Regions from separate parts of the Streptomyces sp. NPDC006385 genome, predicted to be linked through region 3. Evidence: riboswitches for the same ligand, from Rfam matches in the RefSeq annotation. Region 3 holds a riboswitch; each other region holds the start of a gene.
What was found. Region 3 has a riboswitch for thiamine pyrophosphate ahead of thiC (phosphomethylpyrimidine synthase ThiC). Riboswitches for the same ligand answer to the same signal wherever they lie in the genome.
Positions count from the first base shown of each region.

Region 1: another riboswitch for thiamine pyrophosphate. It lies ahead of thiO (glycine oxidase ThiO); the one in region 3 lies ahead of thiC (phosphomethylpyrimidine synthase ThiC).
Region 2: another riboswitch for thiamine pyrophosphate. It lies ahead of ABZ078_RS02745 (thiamine ABC transporter substrate-binding protein); the one in region 3 lies ahead of thiC (phosphomethylpyrimidine synthase ThiC).

Region 1 covers NZ_JBEXQG010000045.1:21,056-23,316, reverse strand. The annotation lists gene ABZ078_RS28750 (thiazole synthase) at 1-23, opposite strand, end outside; gene thiS (sulfur carrier protein ThiS) at 27-239, opposite strand; gene thiO (glycine oxidase ThiO) at 236-1,402, opposite strand; TPP riboswitch at 1,400-1,511, opposite strand; gene ABZ078_RS28735 (hypothetical protein) at 1,564-1,914, shown strand; gene ABZ078_RS28730 (FAD-dependent oxidoreductase) at 1,947-2,261, shown strand, end outside.
Region 2 covers NZ_JBEXQG010000003.1:20,397-22,657, forward strand. The annotation lists gene ABZ078_RS02745 (thiamine ABC transporter substrate-binding protein) at 1-950, opposite strand, end outside; TPP riboswitch at 1,026-1,131, opposite strand; gene rlmN (23S rRNA (adenine(2503)-C(2))-methyltransferase RlmN) at 1,156-2,261, opposite strand, start outside.
Region 3 covers NZ_JBEXQG010000066.1:13,563-15,823, reverse strand. The annotation lists gene thiC (phosphomethylpyrimidine synthase ThiC) at 1-1,221, opposite strand, end outside; TPP riboswitch at 1,214-1,403, opposite strand; partial or broken gene ABZ078_RS34815 (YibE/F family protein) at 2,054-2,261, shown strand, end outside.

The DNA.
Region 1 (2,261 bases), on a different contig from region 3:
ATGACAAAGGGATCGTCGGCCATGGTTCAGCCTCCTTGGACGGCGGTGAGGACCTCGACGCGGTCGCCCTCCGAGAGGGACGTCGACGGCCACTGCGCGCGCGGGACGACGGTTTCGTTGAGGGCGGCGGCCACTCCGGAGGGCGCCGCGGTGAGGGACTTCACGAGCGCGTCGAGAGCTGTGCCGGGCTCGATCCGCCGACGCTCGCCGTTGACCGAGATGGTGACCGGGTGGCTCATGCGGGCTGCTCCGTGAGTGCGGCGGGACTGAAGCGCCTGGGCGTGAACGGCCGGGCCTCTTCCGGGAGTTCACCGGTGGCCAGGACCTGCGCCATGGCGTCGCCGGTGACCGGCGTGAGCAGCACGCCGTTGCGGTAGTGCCCGGTGGCCAGCAGCAGCCCCGCCAGCTCGGTCGGGCCGAGCAGCGGCGCGTTGTCGGGGGAGCCGGGGCGCAGACCCGCCCGCGTCTCGGTGAGCGGCAGCTCCGTGATGCCCGGCACCAGCTCGTGCGCGTCGCGCAGCAGCTCGTACACCCCGCCCGCGGTCACCGTCGTGTCCCAGCCGAGCTCCTCACTCGTCGCCCCGACGACCAGCTCCCCGCTCTCGCGCGGCACCAGATACACGTGGCTGCCGCGCACCACGGCCCGTACGGTCCGGCTCAGGAACGGCGCGTACCGCTTCGGCACCGTCAGCCGCAGCACCTGGCCCTTCACCGGGCGGACCGGCGGCAGTACGTCGGCGGGGACCCCGGGCAGCCGCCCGCTGCGGCTGCCGGCGGCGAGGACCACCTGGCCCGCGCGCAGCTCGGTGCCGTCCGCCGTGGTGACACCGGCGGCCCGGTCCCGTACGACGTCGAAGCGCTCGGCCCAGGCCCGGTGGAAGACCACACCGGCCCGCTCGCACGCGGCCACCAGTGCCCCGGCCAGCCGCCGCGGATCGATCTGGTGGTCCCCGTCCACGCGCAGCCCGCCGCGCACGCCCGGCGCGAGCATCGGCTCCAGACGCCGGCACTCGCGCCCCGACAGCCACTCGGAGTCCAGCCCCGACCGGCGCTGAAGGGCGTGCAGTTCCCGCAGGTGGGCCCGGTCGTCGGAATCCAGCGCGACGGCGAGCGTGCCGCAGCGGCGGTAGCCGAGGTCATGGCCGGTGAGGTCGGTGAGCTCGGCCACGAAGTCGGGGTAGCGGCGGGCCGAGGCCAGATTCAGGCCCAGCAGCGTCTGCTCGCCGTAGTGCAGCTCCGTGACGGCGGCCAGCATCCCGGCCGCCACCTGGGCGGCGCCGCCGCCCGGCTCGGGGTCCACGACAGCCGTGGAGAACCCGCTCTGCGCGGCCCGCCACGCCGTGACCAGGCCGATGATGCCGCCCCCGATGACGAGGACGTCTGACGTTCGCGTACGCGACATGGGCGTCCAGCCCCTCCCTTCGCCGGCATGACCCGGATCAGGTTCGTACGGTCGGAGGCCGCCAGCCTCCCTCTCAGCCCGGTGCGTCCGGGCTCCCGCGAGTGCTCTACGTTGGCCACCCTAGCCCGCCGCCGTGTGTCTCAGTAAGGGAGCCTGTGCCCGTGGCCCGTTCGCTCGACGGTCTCGTCCTCGCCCCTGTGGCCGATCAAGCCCCAGGTCAGGTGGGTACCCGCACCCGGTTCACGTACCACGAGAAGGAGGGTGAGGTCTGGGCGGAGTACGCGGGCGGCGACGTCGTACGCGGACACCTCGTGGGCACCAGGGAAGGCGACCGGCTGGACTTCCGCTACGTGCAGCTCAAGCGGGACGGCACGACGTCGTCGGGGCACTGTGTGTCGACGGTCAGCGAGCTGCCCGACGGACGGGTGCGCCTGGAGGAGACCTGGGAGTGGGAGTCGCAGGCGGGCGCGGGGACGAGTGTTGTGGAGCAGGTCACTGAGCATGCCCCCTGACTGACGAATTGTCAGTTGTCTATGGTGATCAGGTGAGCGAGCAGACGCAGCGACAGGGCACGTCACAGGCGCGGCGCGTGGTCGTCGCCGGCGCGGGCATGGCCGGTGTGCAGACCGCGGTCGCCCTGCGGGAGCGGGGCTTCACCGGGACCGTCACACTGATCGGCGCCGAGCCCCACCAGCCGTACGACCGGCCGCCCCTGTCCAAGGCCGTGCTGCTCGGCAAGGCCGAGGGGTCCGCCTTCGACGTCGACTTCGACGCCCTCGACATCGAACTCCGGCTGGGGTGCGAGGTGCTGGGCCTGCGCACCGCCGACCACGAGCTGGACACCGAGGCCGGGCCCGTC
Region 2 (2,261 bases), on a different contig from region 3:
ACGAACATGTTGAGCGGCATGTCGTCCTGGAAGGTCTTGGTGAGCATGAAGTCGAGCAGCGCCTTGCCGCCCTCGGTGTTCTCGGCGTTGCTCAGCAGTCCCGCGTACTCGACCTGGCGGAAGCAGGTGCCGGTCGCCACGCCCGTGGGCGCGGTGCTCGGCTTCGGGTCGGCGTAGATCACCTCGGCGGGCGGCGAGGAGGCGTACGACACGACGAGCGGCCGGTCGGCCTTCGCCTTCTTGCCGCCGGCGGAGCCGGAGAACTCCTCGTTGTACGCCTGCTCCCAGCCGTCGACGACCTTGACGCCGTTGGCCTTGAGCTTCTTCCAGTAGTCCTGCCAGCCGTCGTCGCCGTACTTCGCGGCCGTGCCCAGCAGGAAGCCGAGGCCGGGCGAGGAGGTGGAGGCGTTCTCGGTGACGAGGAGGTTCTTGTACGCGGGCTTGATCAGATCGTCGTACGACGTCGGCGGGGCCAGCTTGTGCTTGCTGAAGTACGCCTTGTCGTAGTTGACGCAGATGTCGCCGGTGTCGATGGGCGTGACCCGGTGCTCGTCCTGGTCGGCGAGGTACTCGGGCTTGATGGTGTCGGCGCCCTTCGGCTCGTACGACTGGAACAGGTCGTTGTCGAGCGCCCGGGAGAGCAGGGTGTTGTCGACGCCGAAGAAGACGTCGCCCTGCGGGTTGTCCTTGGTCAGGATCGCCTTGTTGACGGCCTGACCGGCGTCGCCGTCCTCCAGGACCTTGACCTTGTAGCCGGACTGCTTCTCGAAGGCGGCGAGGACGCTCTTGGAGACGGCCCACGAGTTGTGGCTGACGAGCGTGACGGTCTTGGACCCGCCGCCGCTGCCGTTGCCGCCGTCGCCGTCGGACGACCCGCACGCGGCCAGCGCGGGCAGCGCGACGAGTCCGAAACCGGCGGCGAGGACCGTGGCCTTCTTGGTGATGCTCACTAATTCCTCCTGGAGTGACCAGGAAGAGACGCGGCCCTGCCCGGGGCCTCTGGGGCTCCGGGCAGGGCGCAACAGCTCGAGTGATGACCGATCTCCCTACCCAGAATGACCTGGGCCAGGTTCGGAGGGTCTGCGGCCGGTACCGCACTCTCAGCGCTGTGGCGCTCCCCTGTCGGAATATGCAGATGTTCTTACGGCGGTCAGACTACCGCTCGGTCGCGGCGAGCTGCCCGCATGCCCCGTCGATCTCCTGACCCCGGGTGTCCCGGATCGTCACCGGTACACCATGCGCGGCGATGGCCTCGACGAACGCCTTCTCGTCCTCGGGCCGGGAAGCGGTCCACTTGGAGCCCGGAGTCGGATTCAGCGGAATCAGGTTCACATGCACCGGCTTGCCCTTGAGCAGCCGGCCGAGCCGGTCACCGCGCCATGCCTGGTCGTTGATGTCGCGGATGAGGGCGTACTCGATGGACAGCCGACGCCCCGATCTGGCGACGTACTCGAATCCGGCGTCGAGCACCTCACGCACCTTCCACCGCGTGTTCACGGGGACGAGGGTGTCGCGCAGCTCGTCGTCGGGGGCGTGCAGCGAGATCGCGAGACGGCACTTGAAGCCCTCGTCGGCGAACCGGTGGATGGCCGGGACGAGGCCGACGGTCGAGACGGTGATCCCGCGCTGGGACAGCCCCAGCCCGTCCGGCTCGGGGTCGGTGAGCCGGCGGATGGCGCCCACGACCCGGTTGTAGTTGGCGAGGGGCTCACCCATGCCCATGAAGACGATGTTGGACAGCCGAGCGGGCCCGCCGGGCACCTCACCGTCCCGCAGCGCCCGCATCCCGTCCACGATCTGGTGGACGATCTCGGCGGTCGACAGATTCCGGTCCAGCCCCGCCTGCCCGGTCGCGCAGAACGGGCAGTTCATCCCGCATCCCGCCTGCGAGCTGATGCACATGGTCACCCGGTCCGGGTACCGCATCAGCACCGACTCGACGAGCGTCCCGTCGAACAGCCGCCACAGCGTCTTGCGGGTGTCGCCCTGGTCGGTCGACAGATGCCGTACGACGGTCATGAGCTCGGGAAAGAGCTCCTCCCGCAGCTTGGCGCGCGCACCGGCGGGGATGTCGGTCCACTGCTCCGGGTCGTGCGCGTACCGCGCGAAGTAGTGCTGCGAGAGCTGTTTGGCGCGAAACGGCTTCTCGCCGATCGCTGCGACGGCGTCCTTGCGCTCACCGGGCGTGAGATCGGCAAGATGCCGCGGCGGCTTCTTGGCTCCGCGCGGGGCGACGAAAGTGAGTTCTCCGGGTGCAGGCA
Region 3 (2,261 bases):
CTCCTTGATCTTGTGCATCGGGACATGTCCCGGGCCCTCGATCATGGTCTGTACGTTGAAACGCTTGGCAATCCGGTTGAGTTCTCCGAGCGTCTTCAACTCCGCGAACTGCGCCTCGTCGTTGGCGTCCGCGATCGAGCCGGGCCTGAGGCCGTCACCCAGCGAGTATGTGACGTCGTACGCCGCGAGGATCTCGCAGAGCTCCTCGAAGTTCTCGTACAGGAAGCTCTCCTTGTGGTGCGCCAGGCACCACGCGGCCATGATCGAGCCGCCGCGCGAGACGATGCCGGTCTTGCGGTTGGCGGTGAGCGGCACGTACGGCAGGCGCACGCCCGCGTGGACCGTCATGTAGTCCACACCCTGCTCGGCCTGCTCGATGACCGTGTCCTTGTAGATGTCCCAGGTCAGATCCTCGGCCCTGCCGTCGACCTTCTCCAGTGCCTGGTACAGCGGCACCGTGCCGATCGGTACGGGGGAGTTGCGCAGCACCCATTCGCGGGTGGTGTGGATGTTGCGGCCGGTGGACAGGTCCATGACCGTGTCGGCGCCCCAGCGCGTCGCCCAGGTCATCTTCTCGACCTCCTCCTCGATGGAGGAGGTGACCGCCGAGTTGCCGATGTTGGCGTTGACCTTCACCAGGAACCGCTTGCCGATGATCATCGGCTCGATCTCCGGGTGGTTCACGTTGGCGGGCAGCACCGCCCGGCCTGACGCGATCTCCTCACGCACCACCTCGGGAGAAACGTTCTCGCGGATGGCCACGAACTCCATCTCCGGGGTGATCTCGCCACGGCGCGCGTAGGCGAGCTGTGTGACGGCCTTGCCGTCCCGGCTGCGACGCGGCTGGCGCGGCCGTCCGGGAAAGACCGCGTCGAGGTTGCGCAGGCCGCCACGTGGCGAGGTGTGCTTGATCCCGTCGTCCTCGGGACGGACGGGGCGGCCCGCGTACTCCTCGGTGTCGCCGCGGGCGATGATCCAGTTCTCCCGCAGCGCGGGCAGTCCGCGGCGGACATCTGTCTCGGCGAGTGGATCGGTGTACGGGCCCGACGTGTCGTACAGCGTGACCGACTGCCCGTTGGTGAGGTGCACCTGGCGGACCGGCACCCGCAGATCGGGGCGTGAGCCCTCGACGTACGCCTTGTGCCAGCCGATGGACTTCCCGGCCTCCTGGGACTTCTCGTCCTGAACGGAGGCAGGCGTGCGCGCGTCCTTGATGGTCATGAGACCTACTCCCTACGCCGGCATTACCCGGTAACAGGTTCGGCGGTCGACGCAGCGGCTTCCGTCTGCCGACGTTTCGTGTGAAACATCACTCGCGATGGGTGATGTTTCATGTGAAACATCGCTGGGACGGAGGTCAGCGCCCTCTCAGCCCGGTGCTCCGAGCTCCCGCGTGTACAAAGGTGGCTCCACGCTAGCGTCAATTCGGGCGCGGTGAACAGAGGGCCCCCGTCGTTCTTGCGATGATCGGTCGGTGACCACGACGCATGAACCTCCGTACCCACCGCCCGAGCCGCACCGCGGCTCCGGCTCCGGAAACGGCCCCGCGCGGGGCAACGGCCGTACCGACGGCCGGGGTTCGGCGATTCCCCGCGGCAGATACGACGGTGCCTACGACAGTGGCTTCGGCCGTGGTGCCGGAGGCGGTCCCGACGGTGACGCGGCTGGATCCGACGGCTGGCACGAACACGGCCAGGGCTCCGGTGGGATGCAGGAGCGCGGGAGCGGGGTCGGCGGCGGGCACGAACGCGGACCCGGTTCGGGTGGCGTGCAGGGTTACGGTCCCGGCTACCGCGGCGTACCGGGGCAGGGGTCCGGGGGCGGGGGCGGGGCTGGTCACGGCTCCGGAAGTGGTCATGGTCACGGTCGCGATTCCGGAAGTGGTCGTGACCACGGTCTCGGTTCCGGAAGTGGTCGTGGTCCCGGTCGCGATTCCGGAGATGGTCACGGTCAAGGTTTCGGCTCCGGTAGTGGTCACGGTCAAGGTCTCGACTCCGGAAGTGGTCACGGGCACGATTCCCGCCACGGTCATGGGGACGGCTTCGGTGAAGGTCATGGCGACGACTTCGCTGGTGGTCATGGTCACGGGCCTGGTTCCGGAGGCTCGCGCGGCGGCGGTGACGACGATGGTGCCGGGAGCGGCGGGGGCAGCGGCGGTCATGGTCACTCGCACAGTCACGCCCACGGGCCGGCGGCACCCGTCTCCCTGCATCTGCGCAAGGTCATCGCGGCGGTTCTGATCCCGTTCGCCGCGGCGGTGG